DNA from 4 places in the Massilia sp. UYP32 genome. Region 1 is predicted to be linked to each of the others. Evidence: predicted binding sites of a transcription regulator. Region 1 holds the regulator's gene; each other region holds the start of a gene.
The links. Region 1 encodes LexA, which represses DNA repair genes until DNA is damaged. Its sites were predicted from a motif close to ACTGTATNNNNATACAGT; they were not measured.
Positions count from the first base shown of each region.

Region 1 (7,843 bases):
GCAACGGCAAGTCGCTGTTCTTCACCGGCGACCACGAGCCCTGGCCCAACCCGCACCCGGCCGGGAGCGCCGGGCACGCCGCCTGCGAAGAGCAGCTGCGCGAGCGCGAACGCCGCATGGACGCCGTCATGCGCGGCGTGGACGCCCTGATCGTCGACTGCTCCTACACGCGCGAGGAATACCCGTCCAAGCTCGGCTGGGGCCACGGCACCTTCGACGGCGCGTTCGACATGGCGCTGCGGGTGGGCGCGCGCACGCTCTATTGCACGCATCACGAACCGACGCGCGGGGACGACGAACTGGAAGCGGTGTTTGCCGGGGTGATGGCGCGCTACGAGGGGCGGCTGGATGGCTTGCAGGTCTTCCTCGCCTACGAGGGACTGGAAGTCGATCTCGGGTAGATCGCGCAAGGCGTAAAAAAAGCGGAGCCATTCAGCTCCGCTTTTTCGTTGCGCCCAGCGCTTGTCACATGATGTGGGTGCCGATCCACCACGCCACCGCGGCGATGAACGCCGATGCCGGAATGGTGAAGATCCAGGCCCATACGATGTTGCCGGCCACGCCCCAGCGCACGGCCGAGGCCTTCTGCGCGGCGCCCACGCCGACGATCGCGCCGGTGATGGTGTGGGTGGTCGACACCGGAATGCCGAAGGCGCTCGACATCAGGAGCGTCATCGCGCCGCCGGTCTCGGCGCAGAAGCCGCCCACCGGCTTGAGCTTGGTGATCTTCTGGCCCATGGTCTTGACGATGCGCCAGCCGCCGAACAGCGTGCCGAAGGCGATCGCGGCGTAGCACGAGATGATGACCCAGGCCGGCGGATGGGCGTCGTTGGCGCTGACATAACCGGCGGCGATCAGCAGCATCCAGATGATGCCCATGGTTTTTTGTGCATCGTTGCCGCCGTGGCCCAGCGAGTAGGCCGCGGCCGAGACCAGCTGCAGTTTACGGAACAGGCCGTCGACCTTGCGCGGCGTCGCCTTCACGAAGACCCAGGCCACGATCAGCATGATGACCGAACCGAGCACGAAGCCCAGCAGCGGCGCGACGACGATGAAGGCGACGGTCTTGAGCAGGCCGCCGGAGATCAGCGAGCCGGTGCCGGCCTTGGCCACCGCGGCGCCCACCAGGCCGCCGATCAGGGCGTGCGAGGACGAGGACGGGATGCCGTAGTACCAGGTGATCAGGTTCCAGGAAATCGCGCCGACCAGGGCGCCGAAGATGACATAGTGATCGACCACGCTCGGGTCGATGGTGCCCTTGCCGATGGTCTGCGCGACCTTCATGTTGACCACGAAGATCGCGATGAAGTTGAAGAAGGCGGCCATCGCGACGGCATGCTGCGGCTTCAGGACGCCGGTCGACACGACGGTGGCGATCGAGTTCGCCGAGTCGTGGAAGCCGTTCATGAAGTCGAAGATGAGTGCCAGCACCACCAGCATGCCCAGCACATAAATGCTGATGTTAACAGTATCCATGGTTGTTTCGCTCGAACGACGCTTACGCGTTTTCGACGATGATGCCTTCGATGATGTTGGCCACGTCTTCGCAGCGGTCGGTCACGGTTTCCAGGATCTCGTAGATCGCCTTCATCTTGATCAGGTTGCGCACGTCCGGTTCGTCGCGGAACAGCTTGGACATGGCGGCGCGCATCACGTGGTCGGCGTCCGACTCGAAGCGGTCGATCTCTTCGCAGATGGCGACGATCTTTGGCGCATTGTCCATATCGTGCAGCATCGAGACCGCTTCCTGCACCTTCAGGCAGCACGACAGGCACAGCTCGGCCAGGCGTTTCGCCTCCGGCGTCACCGCATGCAGGTCGTACAGCGACACGGTCTGGGCCGCGTCTTCCATCATGTCCAGGATGTCGTCCATGCGCGTGATCAGCTTGTGGATGTCGTCGCGGTCGAGCGGAGTGATGAAGGTCTTGTGCAGCAGGTCGACCGTGGCGTAGGTGATCTTGTCGGCCTGTTTTTCGATCGTTTCGACCGCATGGGTACGGGTTTCCAGATCGTCGAAATTGGTCATCAGGCCGACCATTTCATGGGCACCCTTCACGCACAAGGCCGCGTGCTGGTTGAACAGTTCAAAGAAATTGCCTTCTTTAGGCAAAAAGCGTCCAAACATTGTTTTTCTCCGTTTTTCTCTCGGTATTGCCGACGCTCCGGGAAAAGCGACGGCATGGTATGCGGCGTGACGCTGGCCGCGGTATGCGGCTTAGTCGCCCTGGTAGATAGACAGGTTGCCGCTGTAATTGCCAAATTTGGTGTATTGGCCAATCCAGGTCAGACGAATCGCCCCGATCGGGCCATTACGCTGCTTGCCGATGATGATCTCGGCGGTGCCTTTGTCAGGCGAATCCGGGTTATAGACTTCGTCGCGGTACAGGAAGATGATCACGTCCGCATCCTGTTCGATAGCGCCGGATTCGCGCAGGTCGGACATCACGGGACGTTTGTTGGGGCGTTGTTCCAGCGAGCGGTTCAGCTGCGACAGCGCGATCACGGGGCACTGCAGTTCCTTCGCCAGGCCCTTGAGCGAGCGCGAGATCTCGGAAATCTCGGAGGCGCGGTTGTCGCCCGGCTTCGAACCCTGCATCAGCTGCAGGTAGTCGACGATGATCAGGCCGAGCTTGCCGCACTGGCGCGCCAGGCGGCGTGCCCGCGCGCGCATCTCGATCGGGTTCAATGCGGGGGTTTCGTCGATGTACAGCTGGGCATCGTTCATCTTCTGGATGGCGTGCGTCAGGCGCGGCCAGTCCTCGTCGTGCAGGCGGCCGGTACGCAGGCGGTGCTGGTCGAGCTGGCCGACCGAGCCGAGCATACGCATGGCCAGCTGGGCGCCGCCCATCTCCATCGAGAACACGGCGACCGGCAGGCCGGCCTCGATCGCGACGTTCTCGCCGATGTTCACCGAGAACGCGGTCTTGCCCATCGATGGACGGCCGGCGACGATGACCAGGTCGCCCGGCTGCAGGCCGGAGGTCATGCGGTCGAGGTCGATGAAGCCGGTCGGCACGCCGGTGATCTCGCCCTGGTTTTCGCGCGAGTACAGTTCGTCGATGCGCTCGACCACCTGGGTCAGCAGCGGCTGCACCGCCAGCCAGCCCTGGGCGCCACGGGCGCCCTGCTCGGCGATGGCGAAGATCCGCGATTCCGCTTCGTCGAGCATCTGCTTGACTTCCTTGCCCTGCGGATTGAAGGCATTGCCGGAAATCTCGTCGGCGACGGTGATCAGCTGGCGCAGGATGCCGCGGTCGCGCACGATCTCGGCGTAGCGGCGGATATTGGCGGCCGACGGCGTGTTCTGCGCCATCGCGTTCAGGTATTGCAGGCCACCCACTTCCTCGGCCTTGCCGAGCTGGTTGCAGGCTTCATAGACCGTGATCACGTCGGCCGGCTTGCCGGCGTTGATCAGGCGAACCATCTGTTCGAAGATGATGCGGTGATCGTAACGGTAGAAGTCTTCCGCATGCATGAAGTCGGCGATGCGGTCCCAGGCGGCATTATCGCGCAGCAGGCCGCCGATGACGGACTGCTCTGCTTCGATGGAGTGCGGGGGAATGCGCAGGGCTTCGATCTGCGGGTCTGAGGGTGCTGCGTTCATGGGCGGCATTATACCTTCTCCTGTCACACGGCTGTCATAATTGGTGAGTTTCAAAAGCAAAAAAGCCGGGAGAACCCGGCTTTTTTGTGCACTGCTTTTACTTCAGTTCAGCATTCGCTTAGGCAGCTTCGCCCACGACAGCGATGGTGATTTCCGACACGACGTCGGTGTGCAGGGCGACTGCAACCGGGAATTCGCCGGTGGTCTTCAGCGGGCCGTTCGGCAGGCGAACGGCAGCTTTTTCGACCGGGAAGCCCTGCTTGGTCAGCGCTTCAGCGATGTCCGCGTTGGTGACCGAACCGAACAGACGGCCGTCGACGCCGGCCTTCTGGCCGATGGTGACGGTCAGGCCGCTCAGCTTGTCGCCTTGGGCTTGGGCGGCTGCCAGTTTCTCGGCGGCTGCTTTTTCCAGTTCGGCGCGCTTGGCTTCGAACTCGGCCACTGCCGACGCGGTAGCGCGGCGTGCCATCTTTTGTGGGATCAGGAAGTTACGTGCGTAACCATCCTTGACTTTGACGACGTCGCCCAGGTTGCCGACGTTGATAACTTTTTCCAACAGAATAACTTGCATGTTTTATCTCCAGGATATCTGACTGTCGTGACCGACGATTAACCGTGGTGCAGGTCGGTGTACGGCAGCAGCGCCAGGTAACGGGCGCGCTTGATGGCGGTGTCGACCTGACGCTGGTAGTGCGCCTTGGTGCCGGTCAGACGTGCTGGCATGATCTTGCCGTTTTCCTGGACGAAGTCCTTCAGGGTGTCGACGTCTTTGTAGTCGACCTGCTCAACGCCGGCGGCGGTGAAGCGGCAGAATTTCTTGCGCTTGAACAGCGGGTTCTGCTGCTTGCGCTTCAGTTTTTCTTTGGCTTTGTTTTTGTCGAACTTTTTACCGAATGCCATTTCGAGGCTCCTGTATATCTAAATTGCCGAACTAGGCGGCACTGAAATCAATGATGTGAAACACCAGGGCTTTGCTGTTGCGATTTTTTCGTGCGAGGAATCCATCGAAGCGGTAGCTGGCGCCGAGCTCGGCGTTTCCGAACCTGCCCGAAATCTCGCCCGCGGCGAACGCGGGAACTTCGAACTCGACCAGGCGATCGATCCCCGCCTCGCGCTGATGCGAACTGTGCATCAGGACGGCTGAAACGATCGGCACGCCGGCCGGGGTGTAGCGCAGGACATCACGCTCGGCGATGGTCGCCACGAGCTGGAGCTGGTTCACCCGGTTCTACTACTGCTTGCTACGAATTCCTGGAAAAAATCTTAGGCAGCGGCGGCCGGGGCAGCTGCAGGAGCGGCTGCTTCTGCACGGTGGCTCTTGGCTGCGTCTTCGCGCTGCACCGATTTCATCATCGGCGACGGTGCGGTTTCTGCTTTCTTCATCTTGACGGTCAGATGACGCAGAACGGCATCATTGAACTTGAATGCGGTTTCCAGCTCGACCAGGGTCTCGTTGTCGCACTCGATGTTCAGGCAGATGTAGTGAGCCTTTGGCAGCTTCTGGATCTGGTAAGCCATCTGGCGGCGGCCCCAGTCTTCCACGCGATGGATGTTACCGCCGCGGCTGGTCACCGTGGTCTTGTAACGCTCGATCATCGCCGGGACTTGCTCGCTCTGGTCCGGATGGACGATAAAAACGATTTCATAATGACGCATGCATTACTCCTTGAGGACGTTTTACATAAATGCCCACCTCGGCGTCAAGACGAGTGTGGGAAGGGAACAGCCAGCTAGTATAGCGTGAAATGGGCAAAAAGGGAACTTTGCTGTCAAGCGCCCCATCGCGGCGCCGCGCTCACTCGACAATTAGGCCCATGGACGCCCTGTTTTTTGTCTTGTGCGCGCTTTTTTTGCGCTTTTTCGTGTATATCACTTGCGTATAGCAGAATACTGTACAAAAATACAGTCTACCTCTACAACCCGTTGCTGCAAGATTATTTATGCTCAAGCTCACTGCAAGGCAAGAACAGATCCTTAACCTGATCAAGGAAGCGATCGAGAACACGGGTTTCCCTCCGACCCGGGCCGAAATCGCGGCCGAACTGGGCTTCCGTTCGGCCAATGCGGCCGAAGAACACCTGCAAGCCCTGGCGCGCAAGGGCGCGATCGAGATTTCGCCGGGCACTTCGCGCGGCATCCGCCTGGTCGGCGCCAGCGTCGAGCAGATCCCGATGCCGCCACCTTCCCTGATGTCGCTGCCGCTGGTCGGTCGCGTCGCCGCCGGCAATCCGATCCTGGCGCAAGAACACGTCGAAGCGACCTATAACGTCGACACCGCGATGTTCGCGGCGCGGCCCGACTTCTTGCTCAAGGTAAAAGGCTGGTCGATGCGCGACGCCGGCATCATGGATGGCGACTTTTTGGCGGTCAAGAAAATCGACAGCGCCAAGAACGGCCAGATCGTCGTCGCCCGCCTGGGCGAGGAAGTCACCGTCAAGCGCTACCGCAAGACCGGCGACCTGGTCGAACTGCTGCCCGAGAACCCCGACTTCAAGGTCATCGAAGTCACGCCCGACGAAGAGTTTGCGCTCGAGGGACTGGCGGTTGGGTTGATGCGCAGCTGGAACTGATCGACTTCACCTCTTGAGCACGCCGGCCTGCGGGCCGGCATTCACTATTATTGCTTGGCCTTGTTGACCACCGCATTATGCTGGTCCACGAAGGCCTCGGTCGCGCTGCGCCAGGCGGCGAAATCGGCCAATACCATCTTCGAATTGACTTTCGCTCCCTCGGCGATGTTCTGGCGCACCGCCTCCAGATAGGCGGTCGAGGCCTCGGTTTCCTGCTTGTTCATCAGCTTGGCGATGTCGGGCGGGATGCGCTTGGTCAGCGGCGACTGCGCGTTCAGGTTGGTCACCATCTTGTTGTAGCAATCCTGCCAGCTGGTCACGGCGTTGTTCACGCGCTCGATCTCTTCATTGATCTTCGACACCGCCGGGATGCGCGGCGACGGGCAGCGGTATTCGCCCGACTGCAGCTCGGCGCCATCGTAGCCCTTGATCCAGTAGTCGATCTCGGCGCGGCGAAGGACGCGCTGCTGCATGATCACGAGCGAGTCGGCGGCGACCTTATTGCCCTTGGCGGCCGACTTTTCGAACCACTCCTTCGCCTTTGCCTCGTCGACCGCGCCGGCTTCGCCATACCAGTACATCTGGCCCAGCTGCTGCTGGGCCTGTGGATTGCCGGCATTGGCCAGCTTGGTGTACAGCTTGAGCGCGCCCGCATAGTCCTTCTTCTCGAACAGGGCGTTGGCATCCTCGAGTTCGCCGGCGAAGGCGGCGCCACCGCTTGCGAAGGACACCGCGAGGAACAGGCAGGACAGGATTCGTTTCATGGGCATACCGTAAGGCTGGGCTGGTAAAAGTCCATGATAGCCGTGTTTTACGGCTGGGCTCAACCGCAAAAACGACGAGGCCGGCATTTGCCGGCCCCATCAGGACAGTTTTACCTGGCTTTACGCATCCAGCGCCTGGCGGAAGTCGCCGACCAGGTCGGCGGTGTCCTCGATGCCCACCGACACCCGGATCAGGCCTTCCGCGATGCCCATGCTGGCGCGCCGCTCGGGCCCCATCTCGAAGAATATCGTGTGCGCCACCGGAATCACCAGGGTGCGGTTGTCGCCCAGGTTCGAGGCCGGGATCGCCAACTTGAGGCGGTTCAGGTAATCGAACGGGTCGATCTCGTCCTTCAGCTCGAAGCTCAAGAGCGAGCCGCCGGAGCGAAACAGGGTCTCGACGATCGCGTGCTGCGGGTGCGAGGCCAGGCCCGGATAATGCACGGCGGCGACCCGGTCATCGGCTTCGAGCATCGTCGCCAGCGCCAGCGCATTGGCGCAGGTGCGCTCCATGCGCAGGGCCAGCGTCTCGGCGCCGACCGCGATGTGGTGCGCCGCTTCCGGCCCCAGCGCGGCGCCAAAGTCGCGCAGCGCCTTGGCCCGCAGCTGCGCCATGCCTTGCGCACTTGCTGTCTGCTTTCTGAAGTTCTGGGCGATGTTCGGATACGCGGCCCAGTCGAACAGGCCCGTGTCGGTCAGCGCGCCGCCCAGCGCGATGCCGTGGCCGCCGATCGACTTGGTCAGCGAATTGACCACCAGCCCGGCATGCACGTCCCTCGGACGGAACAGCCAGGGCGTGGTCATCGTGTTGTCGACCACGTACAGGATGCCGCGCGCGCGGCACAGTTCGCCGATGCGGGCCAGGTCCGCCACCTGCGTGCGCGGATTGGCGATGGTCTCGACGA
Region 1 is NZ_JBNDIK010000009.1:167,600-175,442, forward strand. Features, by position in the region: gene ABIB42_RS09315 (MBL fold metallo-hydrolase) at 1-401, shown strand, start outside; gene ABIB42_RS09320 (inorganic phosphate transporter) at 466-1,476, opposite strand; gene ABIB42_RS09325 (DUF47 domain-containing protein) at 1,499-2,125, opposite strand; gene ABIB42_RS09330 (replicative DNA helicase) at 2,216-3,613, opposite strand; gene rplI (50S ribosomal protein L9) at 3,723-4,175, opposite strand; gene rpsR (30S ribosomal protein S18) at 4,214-4,504, opposite strand; gene priB (primosomal replication protein N) at 4,536-4,826, opposite strand; gene rpsF (30S ribosomal protein S6) at 4,868-5,260, opposite strand; gene lexA (transcriptional repressor LexA) at 5,545-6,174, shown strand; gene ABIB42_RS09360 (tetratricopeptide repeat protein) at 6,222-6,938, opposite strand; gene ABIB42_RS09365 (cystathionine gamma-synthase family protein) at 7,059-7,843, opposite strand, start outside.

Region 2 (7,843 bases), on a different contig from region 1:
CGAGCAGCTTGCCGGCCGGGCCGACGAAGGGCTGGCCGGCCAGGTCTTCCTGGTCGCCCGGCTGCTCGCCGACGAGCATGATCTGCGCGTGCTTCGGCCCCTCGCCGCCGACCGCCTGGGTCGCGTGTTCCCACAGGTCGCAGCGCCGGCACTCGTCCAGCTTCGACGGCTGCTGGCGCTCGGGCTGCGCCTGTTCGGCTTCGATCGGGATCGTGCGACCGCTGCGCCGCCCTACCGCCTCGACCTGGCCGATGCGGCGCGCGCCGAGGCCGGCCTGGCTCACCAGCGACGGCACCAGCGCGCCTTCCGGCAGGTTCTTCCAGAAGCGCGACGGGATGTGGCTGTTCATGACCTGCGTGTTCAGGCGCGCCGGGTTGAAGATGCTGCGGTAATAGGTCAGCCACAGGGCCTCGCCCGCATCGTCGAGGTCGGCCGCGCTCGACATCAGCGGGCCGGTATGGTGCAGGGTGGCGCCGTCCCATAGCACGCTGGCGTCGGGCGTGGCGATCATCCAGCTCACCTTGCCCATGCGCGCCACAAAATGCTCGGCCACCTGCGGCAGGACGTCGTGGCTGGGTTCGAACCAGGCCACGAAATGGGGCGCGCCGGCCTCGATCGGCCGTTCACGGAATCGGATGTAGGCGTGCATATCGTGTACCTCGCGCCGCACCGCCTTGACCATCACGTGCAGCCGCTGCCCGTCCGGATCGGCGGGCGATTGCACGTCGTGCTCGCCCTGTTGCCAGCGCCAGATCACCCGATACAGGAAGGCCCAGCGGTCGTGATCGCGGTAGCAGGCGGCGGTCTGCAGCATCTCCATCAGGGAGCGAGGGACATGCGGCCTTGGCGCCGTTGCATTGGAAGGCTCCTGTTCGGCCGCTTGCGGTTTGGCCGGAGACGACAGGAGGTCGCCTTCATTATGCGCAGCTGCTTGGGAAGCCGGCGCACCCGAGAACAGGTCGGCGCCTGGCGCACCCCAGGTCACCGCCTCGGGCGGCACGCCGGCGCGCAACAGTTCGCGCGCCACCGCGCGCCATGCGGTGAAACCGTCCACCAGCAGCGGCTGGCCCGCGCGCACGCTCGCCACCGCGGTCGCGGCGAGGGCGGCGGCGCTGGCATTGGCATCCGCGCCGGCGCTGGCGCTCATGCCGCCTGCAATTCGGGCCACAGGTTCATCTGCTGCGGCGCATCGGCCATGTGCTTGCGCAGCAGCTCGGAACTGGTCGCGCCCTGCGCCGGCTTGTAGTCGGCGGTGACGACGAAGGGCGCCAGCTTCTTGAGGCTGCAACGCAGGCGAGATAAATCTTCCCAGCGGATGCGGCGCAGGCGGCGCAGCTCGACGATGCGCTTGGCGTTGCGCAGGCCAATGCCGGGAATGCGCGGGATCAGCGACGCATCCACCCGGTTCAGGTCCATCGGGAAGTGCTCGCGATTGGCCAGGGCCCAGGCCAGCTTGGGGTCGACGTCCAGTGCCAGGTTGCCCGTTTGCGGCATCAGTTCACCAGCCGTGAAGCCGTAGCCGCGCAATAAAAAGTCTGCCTGGTACAGGCGGTGCTCGCGCAGCAGCGGCGGCGGCGCCAGCGGCACGCTGCCGGGGCTGTGCGGGATCGGGCTGAAGGCCGAGTAATACACGCGCTTGAGCTTGTAGCTGCCGTACAGCGTCTCGGCCGTGTTCAGGATGGTGTGGTCGTCGCTGGCGTCGGCGCCGACGATCATCTGCGTGCTCTGGCCAGCCGGCGCGAAGGCCGGCGCCTTCGGCTCTTCGGCTTTTTCGTCCAGTTTGCGCCGGATCGAGCCCATCGCCAGCTTGATCGTGTGGACGCTTTTTTCGGGCGCGAGGCGGGTCACGCTGTCGTGGGTCGGCAGCTCGATGTTCACCGACAGGCGGTCGGCCCAGCGGCCGGCCTCCTGGATCAGGAGCGGATCGGCGTCGGGAATGGTCTTGAGGTGGATGTAGCCGCGGAACTGGTGCACCTCGCGCAGCTGGCGCGCCACTGCCACCAGCTGCTCCATCGTGTAGTCGGCCGACTGGATGATGCCCGAGCTGAGGAACAGGCCGTCGATGTAGTTGCGCAGGTAAAAATCCTGGGTCAGCTTCACGACTTCATCGACCGCGAAGCGCGCCCGCGGCACGTTCGAGGTGCGCCGGTTGATGCAGTACTGGCAGTCGTAGATGCAGAAATTGGTGAGCAGGATCTTGAGCAGCGAGACGCAGCGGCCGTCCGGCGTATAGCTGTGGCAGATGCCCATGCCGGTGGTGGCGCCCAGGCCGTCCTTGCCTTCGGAGCCGCGCTTGGGCGCACCGCTGCTGGCGCAGGATGCGTCGTACTTGGCCGCGTCGGCCAGGATTTCGAGCTTGTCGTTGAGTTCCATCGCGCGCGCGTGACTGTATGGGCATACAGTATAACGCGGCGTGCCTACGCATACGGTGCGCTGGCGCAGCCGTGCGCACGTGCTGCCGGTTCAAATGCGGTGCATCAACCAGCAATCAGGCGCTCGGCCTGGGACAACTGTTGCGCCTCCATCCGGCCCGCGAGCTTCGCCAGATAGGCGTTGGCCGCCGCCACGCCGGCGCCGCCGGCCCGGTGCAGCCAGGCATAGGCCTCGACCAGGTCGCGCTGGGCGCCCTGCCCGGCCGCATACATCACGCCGAGGTTGAACTGGGCCCGCGCATGACCCTGGCGCGCGGCGCACAGGTACCAGAAATGGGCCGCCTCGTAGTCGCGCTCCACGCCCTTGCCGCAGTCGTAGCGCAGCCCCAGCTCGAACTGCGCCAGCGCGTGCTTCTGGTCGGCCGCCTTGTGGAACCAGTCGGTCGCCTCGACCGGGTCGCCGGTCTCGATCCGGTCGAGCAGCGCGCCCACCATGTACTGGGCCGGCGCGTAATCCTGGCCGGCCGCACGCCGGTACCAGGCCAGCGCCTGCGCGCTGTCCTGCTCGACGCCGTTGCCAGCCTCGAAACGCAGGCCCAGGTCGAACTGGGCCCGCAGGTGGCCCTGCTCGGCCGCCTTGCGATACCACTGTGTCGCCTGGGCCGGATCCTGCTCGGCCCCGTTGCCGGCATCGAGCAACTGTCCCAGGTGGTACTGGGCCGCCGGCAGCCCCTGCTCGGCCGCGCGCCGGTACCAGGCGGCCGCCTGCGCCGCGTCGACCGCCACACCCTGTCCGTGTTCATGGCGCATGCCGAGGCTGTTCTGGGCGCCGGCATGGCCTTGTTCCGCGGCGCGCCGGTACCACGTCAGGGCCAGCGCTTCGTCGCGCGGGACGCCGTGGCCGGTGTCGTAAATGAGCGCGAGATTGAACTGCGAGCTGGCATGCCCCTGCTCGCCGGCGCGGCCGTACCACAGGATCGCCTGCCGGCTGTCCTGCTCGACGTCCTGGCCCTTGTCGTAGCGCAGGCCGAGGTTGAACTGGGCCGGCGCATGGCCCTGCTCCGCCGCCTTGCGCATCCAGGCCAGCGCTTCGCGGGCGTCGCGCGCCACGCCCTGGCCGGCCTCGTAGCGCAGCCCCAGGTTGTACTGCGAGCGCACATAGCCCTGCTCGGCGGCGCGCCGGTACCAGTGCAGCGCCGCTTCCTGGTCCTGGGCCACGCCCTTGCCGGTCTCGAACATCATGCCCAGGTTGTGCTGCGCGCCCGGCTCGCCCTGGTCCGCCGCCTGGCTGAACCAGTGCAGCGCCCGGCCCACGTCGCTGGCCACGCCATGGCCTTTCGCGTACAGCCAGCCCAGGTTGTACTGGGCCGGCGCGTAACCCTGGTCGGCCGCGCGCCCGTACCAGTGGGCCGCCTGGCCGAAGTCCTGCTCGACGCCCTGGCCCTTCTGGAACATCACGCCGAGGTTGTACTGGGCCTGCGCCAGGCCCGCCGCCGCCGCCATCCGGTACCAGGCCACCGCCAGCTCGTCGTTCTTCAGCACGCCCTGGCCGCTCACGTACATGAAGCCCAGGCTGTGCTGGGCCTGGGCCACGCCGCGCTCGGCCTGCGCTTTCACACGGAGGAATTCGGCGGAATGCGCAGCGCTGTAAGTGGGCGTGGCGCTCGATTGCAGCGGGGCGTCGAGCATGTTCGGTCAGGCCTGCACCGCGCGCAGGCTGGCGCCCGACTGGGTGCGCAGCGCGGCCATGAAGTCCTGCAGCGAAATCGGACGGTAGTACAGGTAGCCCTGCATCGTCAGGCAGCCGTTGGCGCGCAGGTAGCGCGCCTGCTCCTCGGTCTCGACGCCTTCGGCGATCAGGTTCAGGCCCAGGCCGCGCGCGATCGAGATGATCGCCAGGATCACCGGATAATGGCCGTCTTCCTGGTGGATCTCCTTGACGAAGGACTGGTCGATCTTGACGGTGTGGATCGGGAAGCGGTGCAGGTACGACAAGGACGAGTAGCCGGTGCCGAAATCGTCGATCGCGATCGACACGCCCAACTGGCACAGCTTGTTGAGCTGCTCGATCGCATACTGCGGATTGCGGATGCAGATGTTCTCGGTGATCTCGACCTCGATCTGCTGCGGCGAGATGCCGTAGCGCGCCAGCGCGCCACGCATCTTCTCGAAAAAGTCGCCGCGGTCCAGGTATTGCGGCGACAGGTTCAGCGACAGGCGGATCTCGCTGCCGCCGATCGCATTCCACTGCAGCATGTCGCGGCACAGGGCGCCGATCATCCAGTCCGAGATCGGCAGCATCAGGCCGTTCTCTTCGGCGAACGGCAGGAACTCGCCCGCCGACAGGCGGCCGCGGGTCGGGTGGTTCCAGCGCATCAGCGCTTCGGCGCCGGTGATGCGGCCGGTCATGGCGTCGATCTGCGGCTGGTAGAACATCTCCAGCTCGTCGTGCTCGAGCGCGCGGCGCAGCGCCTGCTCCAGCGCTATCTTCTGGTGCGACACTTCGAGCATCGAGTCGTGGTAGAAGCTGTGGCCGTTCTTGCCCAGCGCCTTGACCTGGTACATCGCGATGTCGGCGTGGCGCAGCAGCTCGTCGATCGATTCGCCATCCTTCGGATAGATCGCGATGCCGATCGAGGCCGAGATGTGCACCTCGTGGCCGTCCAGGTCGAACGGGTCCTGCAGCACTTCCAGGAATTTATCCGCCACCATGCGCGCGTCGTCGCGATCGCGCAGCTCGGGCAGCACGATGGTGAACTCGTCGCCGCCCTGGCGCGCCAGGGTGTCGCCCTTGCGCAGGCATTCCTTCAGGCGGCTGGCCGCCTGCTGCAGCAATTCGTCGCCCTTCACGTGGCCCAGCGTGTCGTTCACCAGCTTGAAGCGGTCCAGGTCGATGAACATCACCGCGAGCTCGGTCTGCTTGCGCTTGGCCTGGATCACGGCCAGGCCCAGGCGGTCCTTGAACAGGATGCGGTTCGGCAGGTCGGTCAGGATGTCGTGGTAGGCCTGGTAGGAGATGACCTCTTCGGCGCGCTTGCGGTCGGTGATGTCGCGCGCCACGCCATAGGTGCCGAAGAATTCGAGCTTCTTCACTTCCTGGTCCGGCACGTGCATGCCGATCGCGTTGAGCGAGATCGTCATCAGGGTGGTGTTGAAGGTGCGGTCGTGGCCATTGCCGCCGCGGCACTTCAGGCGCAGCTCGACGTTGCGCGAGGCGCGCTCGTCGACGCGGCGCTCGTTGAACACGTAGCGCGCGCGCTCCAGGTCTTCCTCGTGCACCAGGATCGAGTAGTGCTGGCCGATCAGCTCTTCGCGGGTATAGCCGAGCAGCTGGTAGGCGCGGTCGTTGACGAAGGTGAAGCGGCCCTCGTGGTTCAGGGTATAGATGATGTCCGGCGACGAGTCCACCAGGTAGCGGTACATCTTCTCGGAGTTCTCGAGCTGGTTCGCGATGCGCGCATTGTCAAGGGTCAGGCGACGGCGCTGCAGCGCGTTGCTCACGGTGGAGAGCAGCTCCTCGCGGCTGTAGGGCTTGCGCAGGTAGCTGTAGGCGCCGCGCTTGAGCGCGCCGATCGCGGCGTCGATGCCGATCTCGCCGCTCATCACGATGACGTCGGCGTCGATGCCCTTCTCGTTGATGAAGTCCATGATCTCGTGGCCGCCGATGTCGGGCAGGCGCAGGTCGAGCAGGACGAGGTCGAAGTGCTGGCGGGACAGTTGGGCCAGGGCTTCGGTCCCCGACGGCGCGGTGACCAGGCGGTAGCCGCGTCCCTGCAGCAGTTCGTACAGCGAGGACAGCAGGCGTGGCTCGTCGTCGACCAGCAGCAGGCGTGGCTGGCTGTCGGTCTCGAGGGCCTGGGAGAAGGGAGCGGGTTCGCCGGGAAGCATGGTGGCGGTGACTGGATGCGCGTGCATGGTGAGGGTCAAGCGGAACCGAGGGCGCGCGCCGGGAGCGCAGGGGCCGCGCCGGCGCCGGACCACGCCGGCAGGAGGATTTCAAAGGAAGTGCCGGCGCTGCCGCTGCGGCAGGCGATGTGGCCGTCCAGCTGCTTGACCAGGCCATGGACGATCGACAGGCCAAGGCCGCGGTTGGCGCCGGCCTCGAGGCCGTCCTTGGCGCTCCTGACCGGAGAGAACAGGTTGGCCAGCACCTCGCGCGACAGGCCCGGGCCATTGTCGCTGACGACGAGTTCCAGGTAGACCCGGCGCTCGCGGTTCACGTGGCCGCGGTTGACGATCTCGATGCGCCCCGCCGGGCGCGAGCCCAGGGCTTCGACCGCGTTCTTGACCAGGTTGACCAGGATCTGCTTGAGCAGGTCGGGATCGCCCTCGATCGCGCCATCGCCTTCCATGCGCGCCACGACCTGGGTCGTGGCCGGCACGTAGCCGCTGCCGCGGAACAGGCGCAGCACGTCGTCCACCACCTTGGCCGCGTCGAGCGGACGCGGAGCAGCGTCCGGCGTGCGCTGGTCGGCCAGGCTGCCGATCAGCTGGCCGACGCGGTCGATCTCTTCGCTCAGGATCGACAGCTCGCCGCCCACCGGCTCCTGGCGCGCCAGCTTGCCGTCCAGGACGCTGAGGTAGTTCTTGATGATCGCCAGCGGATTGTTCACTTCGTGGATCACGCGGCGCGAGGCGTCGCGGAATTCCTCGGCCACGCTGGCCAGCTGGCGCCGCGCGTGGCCGCGCTCGAGCAGCAGGTTCTCCAGCGCCGCGGCGGCCTGCGCGCCGAAGGCCTGCATGAAACGCTCGCGGCGCTGGCAATGCGGCAGCTGCCAGCCCGGCACGCCGCCGATCAGCACGCCCAGGCAACGCGGGCCGGCGACCAGCGGCACCACCACCAGGCTGTCGGTGCCCAGCATGCGCAGCAGCTGCTCCTCGGCCAGGCCCAGCTGGTCGTGGTGGCGCGCGCGCTGCACGAAAGCCGGACGGCGTTCCAGCGCGCTGCGCGCGACCGGACCGCCTTTCGCCAGCGGCAGCGTGAACTCGGCGATGCGCTGCGCGCCGAAGGTCGGCGCGCCGGCAAGCAGCTGGCCGGTCGGGTTCTCGAGCAGCACCACGGCGCTGTCGAAATCGAACAGGATGCGCGCGGTGCGCGTCATCGCGTCCAGCAGGCTGGACTCGCCCTGCTGGCGCGCCAGGCTCTGGCCGACTTCGGACACCAGCACCATATTGCGCACTTCCTCGTTCAGGCGCTGTTGCATCGGATCGACGGGCGCTGGCGGCGCGTAGGCCGGCGGGCTCGGGATGTCGTCGGCGCCCGCCAGGTCGATGCCCAGGTGGGCGGCGGCCTGCTCGACCTGGCGCGCGGCCTTCTCCACCAGCTGGGCCGCGTCTCCGGCGTCGAGGCCGCACAGCGCGCTGGCTTCCAACACCATCGTCGCATCGTCCGCATGATGGGACAGCACGTGCGCCAGGCGCACGATGCGGATCAGGGGATGGCTGGACTCGAGCCGTTCGCTCGGTTCGTG
Region 2 is NZ_JBNDIK010000014.1:119,370-127,212, reverse strand. Features, by position in the region: gene ABIB42_RS12995 (UdgX family uracil-DNA binding protein) at 1-1,147, opposite strand, end outside; gene ABIB42_RS12990 (putative DNA modification/repair radical SAM protein) at 1,144-2,373, opposite strand; gene ABIB42_RS12985 (tetratricopeptide repeat protein) at 2,478-4,061, opposite strand; gene ABIB42_RS12980 (EAL domain-containing response regulator) at 4,068-6,260, opposite strand; gene ABIB42_RS12975 (HDOD domain-containing protein) at 6,296-7,843, opposite strand, start outside.
Region 2: a site for LexA is predicted at 2,386-2,403, ahead of ABIB42_RS12990 (putative DNA modification/repair radical SAM protein). Genes of this name have one in related genera too.

Region 3 (7,843 bases), on a different contig from region 1:
CGACGAGTTCTATTACCTCGCGCGCCTGACGCTGGTGAAGGACGAAGCGCACTTCGACAAGTTCGATCGCGTGTTCGGCGCCTGGTTCAGGGGCGTGGATGCGGTGTTCGACGAGAAGGCAGAGATTCCGCTGGAGTGGCTGATCAAGCGCTTCGAGCGCGAACTGACGCCGGAACAGAAGGCGCAGCTGGAAAAATTCGGCTACGACAAATTGCAGCAGCGCCTGCAAGAACTGCTGAAAGAGCAGAAGGAACGCCATGCCGGCGGCAGCAAGTGGATCGGCACCGGCGGCACCTCGCCCTTCGGGCACGGCGGCACCAATCCGGAGGGCATCCGCATTGGCGGCACGGGCCGCAACCGCAGCGCGGTCAAGGTATGGGAGCAGCGCACCTTCCGCGACTACGACGACGAGCGCGAACTGGGCACGCGCAACCTGAAAGTCGCGCTGCGCCGCCTGCGCCGCTTCGCGCGCCAGGGCGCGGCGGACGAACTGGCGCTGGACGACACCATCCGCGCCACCGCCAGCAATGCCGGCTGGCTCGACATCCGCATGCGGCCCGAGCGCAAGAACCGGATCAAGGTGGTGATGCTGCTCGACGTGGGCGGCTCGATGGACGACCACATCGAGCGCACCGAAGAACTGTTCTCGGCCGCCAGCAGCGAGTTCAAGAACATGGAGTTCTACTACTTCCACAACTGCGTCTACGATTACCTGTGGAAGAACAACCGCCGTCGCCACAGCGAGCGTTTCGACACCTGGGACGTGCTGCGCAAGTATCCGCCCGACACCCGCCTGATCTTCGTCGGCGACGCCACCATGAGCCCGTACGAGGTGATGGCGCCGGGCGGCTCGGTCGAGTACAACAACGAAGAGCCGGGCGCGGCCTGGCTGGCGCGCTTCGTGTCGACGTTTCCCAAGTTCGCCTGGCTCAATCCGGAGCCGGAACACCTGTGGCAGTATCGGCAGTCGATCGCGCTGATCCGCCAGATCATGAACAACCGCATGTTCCCGATCACGCTGGACGGCCTGGAACGGGCAATGCGCCTGCTCAGTAAGTAATTCCCCTAGACAAATAATGTCTTTACGCACTGTGTTAGTGCGGACACGGACGGCCTTGCTGGAATCGCTATGATCGAGCCACTCGCCCGCCGCTCGCCGTGTCTCGACACAAAGCGCGTGGACGGGCGAGCCAGGACAATCGTGCGTGCCTCGTCCGCTTGTAGAATCCGCGAACGCCGGCGGCAAGCGCGCACCACATAAAAGACTAGAGGGGAACACGAATGCCAGACCTGCTGTCCTTGTTGACGAGTCTCGCGTGGCCGCTGGCGATCGCGCTCGCCTGGCTGGCCGGCGAATTTGGGCAGCGCTGGACCGGCCTGCCGCGCATCAGCTTCTATGGCCTGGTCGGCTTCGCCCTCGGCAGCACCCAGATCGGCGCCCTGCCCGCCCCTGACATGGGGCCGGTCTCGCTGCTGGCCAACGTCGCCTTCGGCCTGATCCTGTTCGAACTGGGCAACCGCATCAACCTGCGCTGGCTGGTCAACAATCCCTGGATCGGCGTGGCCGGCCTGGTCGAGGCGGCGCTGACCTTCATCCTCGTCTATGTCGTCGCCAGCGCCTTCGGCGTCGGTCGCCTGACCGCCCTGCTGATGGCGGCGCTGTCGATGGCGACCTCGCCCGCCACCGTGGTGCGGGTGGTCAACGAACAGAAAAGCTCGGGCCAGATGACGGAGCGGGTGCTGCACCTGTCGGCCCTGAACTGCGTGCTGTCGGTGTTCGCCTTCAACGCCATCATCGGCATCTGGCTGTTCCGCACCTATGACGCCGTCGGCGAAGCGCTGTGGCAAAGCCTGGTGATGCTGGCCGGCTCGATCCTGATCGGCGCCATCTTCGGCGTGGTCACCCCAAGCCTGCTGCGCGCGATCGGCAACGTTCAGCAGGACGCCACCGTCGCCTTCGCCCTCGCGATCATCCTGCTGGTGGCCGTGTGCGACAGCGCCGGCCTGACGCCGGTGGTGGCGCCGCTGGCCTTCGGCCTGACGGTGCGCTACCGGCGCGTCGCCTTTACCCAGACCCAGCGCAACTTCGGCGCGCTGGGCGAGGTGCTGACCGTGCTGCTGTTCGTGTATGCCGCCTCGACCCTCGACTGGCGCCTGGTGGCCGCCGGCGCGCTGCTCGCCATCAGCGTGGTGGTGGCGCGCATGTTCGCCAAGGTGGCCGGGGTGACGGCGTTCGCCCACCTGTCGGGCGTCACCTGGCGCAAGGGGGCGCTCACCGGCCTCGGGCTGGCGCCGCTGGCCGTGTTCGTGATCCTGCTGCTCGAGCACGCGCGCTATGCCGGCCTGAAAGTGGTCGAAGAACTGTATGCGATGGCCGCCGTGACGATGCTGCTCGAAGTCTTCGGCCCGATCATCATCCAGCGCGCGCTGATCTGGGCGCGCGAAGCACCGGAGTCGACCCATGTCGCTTGAAGCCTTCAACCCTTCGCAGCCGCTCACCTTCGGGGTCGAGCTGGAACTGCAACTGGTCAGCCTGTCGGATTTCAACCTGACTGCGGCCAGCCCCGACCTGATGCACTTATTGAAGCGCAAGCCGTTCCCGGGCAACGTCACGCCCGAGATCACCGAGAGCATGATCGAGATTAACTCGAGCGTGCACACGGCCTACGCGCCGCTGCTGGCGGAACTGACCGAGATCCGCGACACCCTGGTGGCGGCCAGCGACGTGCTCAATATCGGCATCGCCGGCGGCGGCACGCATCCGTTCCAGCACTGGTCCGACCAGCGCATTTCTGCCAAGCCGCGCTACGAATACCTGTCGCAGCTGTACGGCTACCTGGCCAAGCAGTTCACGGTGTTCGGCCAGCACGTGCACATCGGCTGCGCCAACGGCGACGACGCGCTGTATCTGCTGCATGCATTGAACCGCTACCTGCCGCACTTCATCGCGCTGTCGGCATCGTCGCCCTATGTGCAGGGCCACGACAGCCTGTTCGAATCGGCGCGCCTGAATTCCGTGTTCGCCTTCCCGATGAGCGGCCGCGCGCCGTTCACGCTCAGCTGGCAGGAGTTCACCGACGTCTACTTCGCCAAGATGGAACGCACCAACATCATCAAGAGCATGAAGGACTTTTATTGGGACCTGCGGCCCAAGCCGGAGTACGGCACCATCGAGCTGCGCGTATGCGACACGCCGCTCACGGTGGAGCGGGCGGCGGCGCTGGCCGGCTACCTGCAGGCGCTGTGCCGGCATCTGCTGGAGAGGAAGGAAGAAGCTCCTGTAGAGGATGACTATTTAGTTTATAACTACAACCGCTTCCAGGCCTGCCGCTTCGGCCTGGACGGCAGCATCACGCATCCGAAGACCTACGACAACGTGCCGATGCGCGAAGACATCCTGGCGACGCTCGAAACCATGCTGCCGCATGCCGAGGCGCTGGGCAGCGTGGATGCCTTGAAACACCTGGCGGCGGCGGTGCACGACGGCAGCGACGCGACCATCCTGCGCCGCCACGTGGAGCGCGAAGGCAGCGTCGAGGGCATGGTCAATGCGGCGATCCAGCATTTCCGCGGCGGCCGCGCGAGCTAGCGCGCGGCATCAACCGGCGAGCGGCGCAGCCTTGCTGGTCCAGCCGCCTTTCATGAAGCGCGCCAGCAAGGGCTGGCGCACCGGCGCCGGCGGCGGCAGCTTGGCGTCGACCACCACCGCCCACTGGTCGGCCAGCTGTTCGCAGGTGGCGCGCAGCACCGGATCGATGTTCGGCAGGCGCGCCAGCGCGCACAGGTGGCGCTCGATCACCGACGCCAGCTTGACGCACGGCTGCTCGCCATCGCCGCGGGTCGTGTAGTTGGACATCAGGTGCAAGAGCGACGCGACCAGCAACGCGTCCTGGCTGCGCGGTTCCGACGGCGTCGTGCGGGGGGTGGAAATGGTCATGCAAGCGTCTCCCAAAAAAGCGGTTGCGGTCGGCAACGATCGGACGTGAAGAGTCGAGATTCGCACAAGATGCGAATGATTCTCATTTCATTATTCACGCCTCGCGCGGCGAAAGCAAGCGTTTTCGGCAATCGAATCGCAGTCCGGATGAGGTCTGGTGACAGTTAATTCTGTAGAGCAATTAAAGCGGGAAATTACAGCCGGGTTTCACGCGCCGCGCGCAGGAATTCGTCGAGCACCGGGGTGCAGTCGAGCAGGTCGACGCCGCCGGCGCGGTGGAACTCGGGGTGCCACTGCAGGCCCATGACGAAGTTGGCGCGCTGATAGCGGATCGCCTCGATTACGCCGTCCGGCTCGGACATGGCCTCGATGCGGATGTCGCGCCCGAGATCCTTGACCGCCTGGTGGTGAATCGAGTTCACCATCGCCCGCTCGACCTTGGGGAACATGCGGCCCAGCGACGAGCCCTTGGGGAAGACGATGGCGTGGCGGTGCGCGTCGTAGATGTCATGCACGTGAGCCAGGGCTTCGGGCATGTCGGTGGCGACGTCCTGGTGCAGGGTGCCGCCGAAGGCGACGTTGATCAGCTGGCAACCACGGCACACGCCCAGCACCGGTTTGCCGGCGTCGACGAATTCGTGCAGCAGTTCGAGTTCGTAGACGTCGCGCGCGCGGTCGCCGCTCCATTCGGGACGGGTGGGGGTTTCGGAATAGGTTTGCGGCGCCACGTCGGCCCCGCCCTGCAGCACCAGGCCGTCGAGGTGGCGCGCATAGTGGCGCAGGGTGATGTTACTGGGGTGCAGCAGGCCGTTGGTATTCACGGTGGGGATCATGAACACCAGCACATCGCGCGACATCACCCATTGGGCGATCGATTCCTCGAGATACTGCAGGTTCTTGCTGAGCAGCCCCTTGGCGCCGGCGGCCGGATGAAAGATGCGGGCCGAGACGCCGATGTGCAGCGTGCGCTGCATGAAATCGCGGTTGAAGCGTTCGCGCAGCGAGCGAAAACGCGAGGTGATGACCCGGCCGGCCAGGGCGACGGCATTGTCGCCATCGCGCAGGTAGCGCGCGGGCCCGCGCGACTGGCCGCCGCTGGCGCGCCGTTCGGGCACGCGCACGCGGGTCTCGCGGCGCTCGTCCACGTCCGCGGCGGAATCATCGTTGCGCTTGATTTGATCGTCTTCAGCCATGGCTATTAATATAACTTCGCCACCGCTGCGCACAATATAAACTTGTTACAAAACGTCGCGTTCCGCCTACACCGGAAGGTCGAGCAGCTTCTGGAAGGTCAGCATCCAGTGGCGGCCGGCGACCGGCGTCGTGAGCAGGCCGCGCGCCCCGGCGCGGCGCGCACGCACGCTGTCGTAGTGAAAGGATTGCTCGACCAGGAACACCACCGGCGTGCGCTGCGCCCCGTCCTGCGACTTGATCGAGCTGCACACCTCATACGGTTCGATGCCGGCCGCCGCCGTATTGATCAGCACCAGCGCTACCGGCGTTTCGTCGCACAGGCGCACCGCCGCGCACACGCTGTCGGTCCATTCCACCGGCACCCGGCGCGGGCCGAGCACGCGCGCCACCTGGTTACGCAGCTTGCATTCCTTGTCGACGATCAGAACGGCCCCATCTACGGGACCACGGCGCAGGCGCGTGTAGAATGCCGGCGTTTCGCAATCCGGCGCCAGGCGCGGACGGCGGCGGCGCTCGGCCAGCACGCGCCGGACCGTGCGGGTGCTCTGCTGCACCAGCGCCTGGACCCGGGTATCGAGCAGTTCGGCCAGGGCTTCATGCAGCTGCACGGGGTCGACCGGCCGCGCCAGGGTGCGCCAGGGTCCGGCGCCGGGGTTGCCGGCGTTGCCGATGACGAGCGCCGGCTGCAGCGATCCCGGCGGCAGGCAGCCGAGCCGGGTCAGCGCGGTCGGGCTGTCGCCGTTGGCGATATACAGGTCCGGCTCTTGCAAACTGTCGTCGTGCAGGCAAGAATACGACGGCCCCACGCCCGGCGCCAGCGCCAGCAGGGCTTCGAGCCGCGCGCTTTCGCCCGGGGTAAACCCGATCAGGCGAACGGTAAACGGATAGCTGGACAAGTGCATCGGTAACGCCCCTCCCTGGCATTGCCGTGGTTATCCGGCTTAATCTAGCACAAACGTGCGAAGCGAAAAGCACGTCACAGCGCAAACTACTGTATATTTAAACAGTAAAAAAGCCTAACCTTTTCCTCCCGACAAGTTAGAATGCCGGAGCATTCGACAAACAATCTTCAAGATGGCCTCCAAGAAACCCGCTCCAGACTATAGCGAATCATCCATCCGCGTCCTCAAGGGACTCGAACCTGTGAAACAGCGCCCGGGCATGTACACCCGGACGGAGAACCCGCTCCACATCATCCAGGAAGTGATCGACAACGCCTCCGACGAAGCGCTGGGCGGTCACTGCAAGAACATCGGCGTGACCCTGAACCCGGACGGTTCGATCACGGTCGAGGACGACGGCCGCGGCATCCCGGTCGGTATCCACCCGGAAGAAGGCGTGTCCACGGTCGAGATCGTGTTCACCCGCCTGCACGCCGGCGGCAAGTTCGACAAGGGTTCGGGCGGCGCCTACGCCTTCTCGGGCGGCCTGCACGGGGTCGGCGTCTCGGTCACCAATGCGCTGTCGAAGCGCCTCGAGATCGAGGTGTGGCGCAAGGACGACCAGGGCAACGGCCAGCACAAGCTGGTGTTCGCCGACGGCGAAGTGATCGAGCCGCTCACGTCCAGCCCTGCCGAGCGTGGCGGCAAGAAGAACGGCACCCGCGTCACCGCCTGGCCGGACGGCAAGTATTTCGATTCCCCGAACATCCCGCTGGGCGACCTGCAGCGCCTGCTGCGCTCGAAGGCGGTGCTGCTGCCGGGCGTGACGGTCACGCTCACCAACGCCAAGACCGGCGACGTCCAGACCTGGCGCTACGACGAAGGCCTGCGCGGCTACCTGAACGAGGCGCTGGCCCAGAGCTCGAACGGCGAGACCCTGATCCCGCTGTTCGAAGGCGCGCAGTTTGCCGCCGCGGGCGACGACAGCTTTGCCGAAGGCGAAGGCGCCGACTGGGTCGTGGCCTGGACCGAAGAAGGCGGCGTGGTGCGCGAGTCCTACGTCAACCTGATCCCGACCGTGAGCGGCGGCACCCACGAAGCCGGCCTGCGCGACGGCCTGTTCGGCGCGGTGAAGAACTTCGTCGAGCTGCACGGCCTGCTGCCGAAGGGCGTCAAGCTGCTGCCCGAAGACGTGTTCGCGCGCGTCTCGTTCGTGCTGTCGGCCAAGGTGCTGGACCCGCAATTCCAGGGCCAGACCAAGGAACGCCTGAATTCGCGCGACGCGCTCAAGCTGGTGTCGACGTTTACGAAGCCGCCGCTCGAGCTGTGGCTGAACCAGCACGTCGAATACGGCAAGAAGCTGGCCGAACTGGTCATCAAGCAGGCCCAGTCGCGCCTGCGTTCGCTGCAAAAAGTCGAGAAGAAGAAATCGTCCGGCGTGGCGGTGTTGCCGGGCAAGCTGACCGATTGCGAGTCGACCGACATCACGCGCAACGAACTGTTCCTGGTCGAGGGCGACTCGGCCGGCGGCTCGGCCAAGATGGGCCGCGACAAGGAATTCCAGGCCATCCTGCCGCTGCGCGGCAAGGTGCTCAACTCGTGGGAAACCGACCGCGACCGCCTGTTCGCCAACAACGAGATCCACGATATCTCGGTGGCGATCGGCGTCGATCCGCATGGACCGAACGATTCGCCCGACCTCTCCAGCCTGCGCTACGGGAAGATCTGCATCCTGTCCGATGCGGACGTCGACGGTTCGCACATCCAGGTGCTGCTGCTGACGCTGTTCTTCAAGCACTTCCCGGCCCTGTTCCGCAACGGGAACATCTGC
Region 3 is NZ_JBNDIK010000028.1:2,825-10,667, reverse strand. Features, by position in the region: gene ABIB42_RS20720 (vWA domain-containing protein) at 1-1,060, shown strand, start outside; gene ABIB42_RS20715 (cation:proton antiporter) at 1,282-2,472, shown strand; gene ABIB42_RS20710 (YbdK family carboxylate-amine ligase) at 2,462-3,589, shown strand; gene ABIB42_RS20705 (hypothetical protein) at 3,599-3,937, opposite strand; gene ABIB42_RS20700 (gamma-glutamyl-gamma-aminobutyrate hydrolase family protein) at 4,132-5,130, opposite strand; gene ABIB42_RS20695 (response regulator) at 5,197-6,033, opposite strand; gene ABIB42_RS20690 (DNA topoisomerase IV subunit B) at 6,206-7,843, shown strand, end outside.
Region 3: a site for LexA is predicted at 6,122-6,139, ahead of ABIB42_RS20690 (DNA topoisomerase IV subunit B). Genes of this name have one in related genera too.

Region 4 (7,843 bases), on a different contig from region 1:
CCACCACCACCGTCAGCATCCCGGCCGGCACCCCGAACACGCCGGCCGCCATCGGCAGGATGCCGAACCAGGCATCGCCCAGGTTGCCGCCCAGCGCCGGACTGGCGCGCAGCATGTAGTACAGGCAGACCGCGAACCCGACCAGCATCCCGGCGATCGCCCCCTGGTGGTTGGCGCGCTTCCAGAACACGCCCAGCACCAGCACCGGAAAGAGCGTCGAACCAGCAAGTGAGAACGCCGCCGCGACAAGTGACAGGATGTCGGCCGGCTTTTGCGAGGCCACGTAGGCGGCGATGAAGGCCACCCCCAGCAGCAGCAGCTTGGAAATCGTCACCCGCTTCTGGGTCGAGGCGCCCGGGTTGACCATCTTGTAGTAGACGTCGTGCGACAGCGCGTTGGAGATCGCCAGCAGCAGGCCGTCGGCGGTCGACAGCGCCGCCGCCAGGCCGCCGGCCGCGACCAGGCCCGCGATCACGTAGGGCAGGCCGCCGATCTCGGGCGTGGCCAGCACCAGCACGTCGGCGTCGATCGCGAATTCGGCCAGCTGCACGATGCCGTCGCCGTTGATGTCGGCCACGCTCACCAGGGGATTGGCCTTGTCCACGTTGGCCCAGTACGAGATCCAGGTGGGCAGCGCCGAGAAGTCGCTGCCGACCAGCGAGGTATAGATGTCGTACTTGGCCAGCACCGCCAGCGCCGGAATCGTCAGGTACACCAGCAGGATGAAGAACAGGGTCCAGAACACCGAAACCCGGGTGTCGTTCACCGACGGCGTGGTGTAGGCCCGCATCAGGATGTGGGGTAGCGCCGCGGTGCCGAACATCAGGCAGAACACCACCGCCAAAAAGTTATTGCGGCGCTCGTCCGATTCTTCCTTCGTGGCGCCGGGGAAGGGCTCGGCGTGCGGCTCGGGCGGCCGGGCGCGCGCCAGGTTGGCGTCGCGCCGCTCGCTCCATTGCGAGCGCGCCTCATCCACCGAGTTGGGATAGGTGGCCAGCGCGCGCTCGGCCTGGCGCACCTCGGTCAGCGAGGCGTTGCGCGCGCGCGCCGCCGCCAGCTGGCGCTGGGCGTCCAGCTTGCCGGTCTCCCACGATTCGGGCAGCGCGTCCAGCCGCGCCGCGTATTCATCGGCCCTGCGGCGGAACTCGGCGCGCACCTGTTCTTCGCGCGGGTCGCGCGCCAGTTCGGCTTCGCGCGCGGTCAGCTTGGGCAGCAGCGAGCCATACGCCACCGCGGGGATCGGATTGTCGGCATGCTTGGCCGACAGCCACATGGTCGGAATCAGGAAGGCGACCAGCAGGATGATGTACTGCGCCACCTGGGTCCAGGTGATGGCGCGCATCCCGCCCAGGAACGAGCACACCAGGATGCTCGCCAGGCCCAGGAAGATCCCGACCGAGAAGTCGACGCCGGTGAAGCGCGAGGCGATCAGGCCGACCGCGTAGATCTGCGCCACCACGTAGGTGAACGAGACCAGGATGGTGGCGCCGACCGCCAGCGCGCGCACTGGGGCGCCGCGGCCTCCGCCTTTGTCCCCACTTCCACCGCCGTAGCGCGCCGCCAAAAAGTCGGGCACGGTGTACTGCGCGAACTTGCGCAGGTAGGGCGCGATGAGCAGCGCGACCAGCACGAAGCCGCCGGTCCAGCCCATGATGAAGGCCAGGCCGTCGAAGCCCTGCAGATACAGGCCCCCGGCCAGGCTGATGAAGCTGGCCGCCGAGATCCAGTCGGCGGCGGTGGCCATGCCGTTGAACATGGCCGGCACGCGCCGCCCGGCGACGTAGTATTCGGTGACGCTCGAGGTGCGGCAGATCACGCCGATGATCGCGTACAGGGCGATGGTGGCGAACATGAACAGGTGGCCGATCCACAGGCGCGGCATGCCCTCCTGCTCGAGCAGGGCGACGGCGACCAGGAACAGCGCGAAGCAGCCGGTGTACCACAGGTAGTAGCGCGCCAGCTTGCTGAAATAAGGTGGCTTGCCGCTCATCGTGGCTTATCCCCGGCGCCCGCCGCAGTATTGGCCGCAGCGTCGCGGTCGAGCCGGCGCATGCGCCAGGCATAGAAGCCGATGATGGCCAGCGACACCAGCGAGGCGCCTTGCGCCGCCATGTAGAACGACAGCGGCCAGCCGAACACCTCGAAGCGCGCCAGCTCGCGCGCGAAGAACACGGTGCCGAAGCCGGTCGCCAGCCACAGCGCCAGCAGCAGCAGGGTCATCTTGCGGGTGCGCTCCCAGTGCATGGCGTTGGCGCAGCGGCGCCGCGCCGCGGCGTCATGGTGGGGGTCAAGGGGCGGCGTCGGGTTCATGGAGCGGAGGAGGGAAAGTCAGGCGGAACAGGCTGCCCGGGAAGCGCGCGGAGTGGCTGCGCGGGTTGTTGAAGATGTCGATCTCGGCGCCGTGCTGCTGCGCGATCTCGCGCACGATCGCCAGGCCCAGGCCGCTGCCCTGGGTATTGCTGCCCAGGATGCGGTAGAAGCGCTCGAACACGCGTTCGCGCTCGCTCGGGGCGATGCCGGGGCCGGTGTCCTCGACCTCGAGCAGGGCCGGTCCGCCGGCGCCGTCGCGCCGCACGCGCACCGTGACGCTGCCGCCGGCCGGCGTGTAGCGCAGCGCATTGTCGATCAGGTTCGACAGCAGTTCGCGCAGCATCAGCGGCTGGCCGGCGATGACGACCGGGCCTTCGTCGGCGGTGGGCGGCTCGAAGCCCAGGTCGATCTCGCCCGCGAACGAGGCCTGCACCCAGTCCTGCACCGTCTCGCGGGCCAGGCGCGGCAGGTCGATCTCGGCGAAGGCCAGGCCGGCCTGCGGCTGGTTTTCGGCGCGCGCCAGCGCCAGCAGCTGGTTCACCAGGCGCGTGGCCGATTCCGAACTCTTGGCCAGCTGTTCCAGCGAGCGGTGGATCTCGGCCGGGTCGAGCTGGCGCAGGGCCAGCTCGGACTGCATGCGCATGCCGGCCAGCGGGGTCTTCATCTGGTGCGCGGCGTCGGCGATGAAGCGCTTCTGCATCGCCACCGATTCGCCCAGGCGCTCGAGCATGTCGTTGAACGAGCCGACCAGCGGCGAGATTTCTTCGGGCACCTGGCGCGGATCGATCGGCGACAGGTCGTCCTGGGGCCGCGCCCGGATGCGCTGCTGCAGCTCGGCCAGCGGGGTCAGGCCGCGCGACAGCGCAAACCACACCAGCGCCAGGATCACCGGCAGGATGATGAACTGGGGCAGGATCACGCCCTTGATGATCTCGCCCGCCAGGTGCGCGCGCTTGTCGAGCGTCTCGGCCACCTGCACCAGGGCCAGCGGCGGTTCGAGCGGCGGCTGCGGGGAACGCTCGTGCAATGGGTCGAGGTTGATGTAGGTGTAGGCGACCCGGATCGGCGTGCCGTGGATGCTGTCGTTGCGGAACTCGACCGCGCCGCTGCGCGCATGCTCGTCGTCGGCGTTCATCCGCGGCCGCGGCAGGTCGCGGTCGCCGTCCAGCAGCTCGCCGTCGGGTCCGGCCAGCAGGTAATAGACGCTGTCGACGTCGTCGGCGCGCAGGATGTCGCGGCCGGACGGATGCAGCTGGCCGGCCGCCTTGCCGGCCACGCTGCGGATCTGCTGGCCCAGCACCGTGACCCGGTCTTCGAGCGCGTCGTCGAACGGCTGGTTGGCGATCGACTTGGCGACGAGATAGGTGATGGCGATGCTCATCGGCCACAGCAGCAGCAGCGGGGCCAGCATCCAGTCGAGGATCTCGCCGAACAGCGAATGGCGGATGTTCTCGTCCGGCTCGGGATTCGGCGGGACGTAGGTCGGCTCGGCCGGCGCCGCCGGGGGAGCGGCCGACCCGTGCTCAGGCCAGGGCGTCAAGCCGGCGTCGCGTTCGTTCACCTGTCGGCGACGGTTGCCGTTGCGGTTGCTGCGCTGCGCTCGGCGGAGGCGCTGGCGGCGGCCTCGGAGAATTTCTCGAGGCAGTAGCCCAGGCCGCGCACGGTGGCGATGCGCACGCCGCCGACTTCGATCTTCTTGCGCAGGCGGTGCACGTAGACCTCGATCGCGTTGTTCGAGACTTCCTCGCCCCATTCGCACAAGTGGTCAACCAATTGTTCCTTGGATACCAGACGGCCGGTGCGCGCCAGCAGCACTTCGAGCAGGCCGAGCTCGCGCGCCGAGAGGTCGAGCATCTGGTCATTGATGTAGGCGCTGCGGCCGACCTGGTCGTAGACCAGCGGGCCGTGGCGCACCACGGTCGGGCCGCCGCCGGCGCCGCGGCGGGTGAGGGCGCGCACCCGCGCCTCGAGTTCGGACAGGGCGAACGGCTTGGCCATGTAGTCGTCGGCGCCCAGGTCGAGGCCTTCCACGCGCTGCTCGACGGAATCGGCGGCGGTGAGGATCAGGACCGGCAGCAGCGAGGCGCGGGCGCGCAGGCGGCGCAGCACCTCGAGCCCCGACATCTTCGGCAGGCCGAGGTCGAGGATGAGCAGGTCGAACTCCTGGGTGGAGAGGGCGGTGTCGGCATCCTGGCCGTTCTTGACGTAATCGATGGCGTAGCCGGACTGGCGCAAGGATCGCGTCAGGCCGTCGGCAAGTACGCTATCATCTTCAGCGAGCAGAATTCGCATAATGGCACCTCGGTTATCGCGTTAGACAAACTCAGACCCGTATTGTGTTTGATTTGTCGCAACAATGCGAGCCTGGGTCCATTTCTTGACAAGATGGCCACGTATTAGTGCTTGCAAAAACCACTGGATTTTTATACAGTAGTGGCTCTTGAAGTGCGCGTGCGCGCCCACACCTTGCCTACTCCACGATTGAAAGTACACCATGGACGACAAAAAATCCGCATTGAACGCCTCTGAAAAAGGCAAGGCGCTGGCAGCCGCCCTGGCGCAAATCGAAAAGCAGTTCGGCAAGGGCTCGGTCATGCGCATGGACACCAGCGCACCGGTCGAGGAAGTGCAGACTGTTTCCACCGGCTCGCTGGGCCTCGACATCGCGCTGGGCGTCGGCGGCCTGCCGCGCGGCCGTATCGTCGAGATCTACGGCCCTGAATCGTCGGGTAAAACCACCCTGACCCTGCAGACCATCGCCCAGATGCAAAAACTGGGCGGCACCTGCGCCTTCATCGACGCCGAGCACGCGCTCGACGTGACCTATGCCCAAAAATTGGGCATCAACCTGGGCGACCTGCTGATCTCGCAGCCGGATACCGGCGAACAGGCGCTCGAAATCACCGACGCACTGGTGCGTTCGGGCAGCGTCGACCTGGTGGTCATCGACTCGGTGGCGGCACTGACCCCGCGCGCCGAGATCGAAGGCGACATGGGCGATTCGCTGCCGGGCCTGCAGGCGCGCCTGATGTCGCAAGCACTGCGCAAGCTGACCGGTTCGATCAACCGCACCAACACGCTGGTGATCTTCATTAACCAGATCCGCATGAAGATCGGCGTCATGTTCGGCAGCCCAGAGACGACCACCGGCGGTAACGCACTGAAGTTCTACGCCTCCGTGCGCATGGACATCCGTCGTACCGGTTCGATCAAGTCGGGCGACGAAGTGATCGGTAACGAAACCAAGGTCAAGGTCGTCAAGAACAAGATCGCGCCACCGTTCAAGGAAGCCCACTTCGACATCCTGTACGGAGCAGGCACCTCGCGCGAAGGCGAAATCCTGGACCTGGGCGCCGACAACAAGATCGTCGAGAAATCGGGCTCGTGGTACAGCTATAACGGCGAGCGCATCGGCCAGGGCAAGGACAATGCCCGTCAGTTCCTGGTGGATCGCCCAGCCCTGGCGCGTGAGATCGAAAACAAGGTCCGCGCCGCCCTGGGCGTGCGTGAACTGCCGCCGGTGGCAGCCGGTGGCGACGACAAGCCAAAGCTGCAGGCTGTTGGTGAGTAATCGTCTGGCGAGGGCGGCGCGGCAAGGTAGCGCCGTGGCTGTTCGCGCCATGTTGTCGACGATGGTGTTGCCATGCCAGCACCCGTACTGAGCCTCAAGGCGCGCGCGCTGCGCTATCTGTCGCAGCGCGAGCACAGCCGGTTCGAGTTGCGGCGCAAGCTGGCCAAGTATGCCCAGGAAGACGAAGACGTCGACGCCCTCCTGGATTTCCTTGAAAAGAATAACTGGCTGTCGCAAGAACGTTTTGCCGAGTCCCTGATCAACCGTAAGGCCAGCCGCTACGGCAACAGCCGTGTGGTGGCGGAGCTGCAAAGCCATGGCGTCACCGGCGATGCACTGGTCGAGATCAAGGCTGGGCTGTCCGACAGCGAGACCGCGCGCGCCGTCGAAGTCTGGCAGCGCAAGTTCGGCACCGTCGCCACCGACGCGGCAATGCGGGCCAAGCAGATGCGCTTCCTGTTGCAGCGCGGCTTTTCCCAGCGCGCGGCGCGGGTGGCAATGCAAGGTAGCCCTGCGGACGACGAGTTGTCGTAGGGTGGACGGATTTTCCGTCCACGCGTTCAACTACAATATGCGTCATTACAGCGTGCCTTTGACTAAGATGTACGTCATTACAGCGTGCCTCGAAGGACTTCATGTCCGTGACGCTGATCTGGCGGCCATACCTCTCCAGGCGCCAGCGTGGAGCGCCATCTCCCGATATGCCTAGGGCATATTCCTCAACGGGCGATGGCGCTGCACGCTGGCGCTTTGTTACGCCTGACCGTCCGATCACTGACTGATCCTATCCCAACCACATATCTTTCATTCACGTCGTGAATGGCTTGGCGACTCGCATTAAAGACGGGCGAATAATATAAGCGGCAAACGCGCCGTCATATTCCCCCGAAGTCCCTTCATCTCCTCGTAGTATCCCTTACTAACCTTTCTTTCCCATGCGCCGCTGTGGACGCTGTGCTAAACTTTGCGGGTTTAAGCAGCGCCGCATGAGCGGTTGTTGTCGCAGAAGCTGCGGCAACGTGCACGAAGCACACCGGCTGCATCACTAACCGCCGTCTCGACGGCACTGGTATTTATGCCTTTGTCACCTCCCGTATCGCGCTCGCTCCGGCATACGCGCGCCATCACAGTCGAAGCGTTCGCGCGCGACGATGGCTTGTGGGACCTCGATGCCAGCATCCGCGATGTGAAGACGCGTACTGTCGCGCTTGCTTCCGGCGAACGGCCCGGCGGCACGCCGGTGCACGACCTCAAGCTGCGCGTGACCATTGACCGCGACCTCAACATCGTCGATGCCGAAGCCGCATCCGATGCCGTCCCGTATCCGGGCTATTGCGATACCATCGGCCCTGCCTACAAGAAGTTGATCGGGCTCTCGCTCGTGAACCATTTCCGGTTGCATCTGAAAGACCGCCTATCCGGCGTGCTCGGCTGCACCCATTTGACCGAATTGGCCCAGGTGCTGCCAACCGCAGCCTTGCAAGCCTTTGCTGACGACAATGTCGATGCCCCAGGCGGGCTCGGCGGCTCGTCAACCGACCGTCCATTTGAGCTCGACCGTTGCCACGCCCTGCGCAGCGACGGCCCTGCCGTGGCCAAATACTACCCACGCTGGTCGATCAAGGCCGTCTCGGGTTAGCGTTCGTCGTTTTATTTTTTGTAGTTCAACCGTATTTCTAATTCAGTAATAGAAGAAGGGAAGCCAGCATGAAGATCCATGAGTACCAGGGCAAAGAGATCCTCCGAAAATTCGGGGTGACCGTTCCGCGCGGCATTCCGTGCATGTCGGTGGAAGAGGCTGTCAAGGCAGCTGAAGAACTGGGCGGTCCGGTCTGGGTGGTCAAGGCCCAGATCCACGCTGGTGGCCGTGGCAAGGGCGGTGGCGTCAAGGTCGCCAAGTCGATCGAACAAGTCAAGGAATACGCTGACCAGATCATGGGCATGCAGCTGGTGACCCACCAG
Region 4 is NZ_JBNDIK010000021.1:14,125-21,967, forward strand. Features, by position in the region: gene ABIB42_RS17105 (sodium:solute symporter family protein) at 1-1,990, opposite strand, end outside; gene ABIB42_RS17110 (DUF4212 domain-containing protein) at 1,987-2,310, opposite strand; gene ABIB42_RS17115 (sensor histidine kinase) at 2,288-3,871, opposite strand; gene ABIB42_RS17120 (response regulator transcription factor) at 3,868-4,602, opposite strand; gene recA (recombinase RecA) at 4,805-5,881, shown strand; gene recX (recombination regulator RecX) at 5,954-6,415, shown strand; gene ABIB42_RS17135 (DUF2889 domain-containing protein) at 6,957-7,520, shown strand; gene sucC (ADP-forming succinate--CoA ligase subunit beta) at 7,589-7,843, shown strand, end outside.
Region 4: a site for LexA is predicted at 4,725-4,742, ahead of recA (recombinase RecA). Genes of this name have one in related genera too.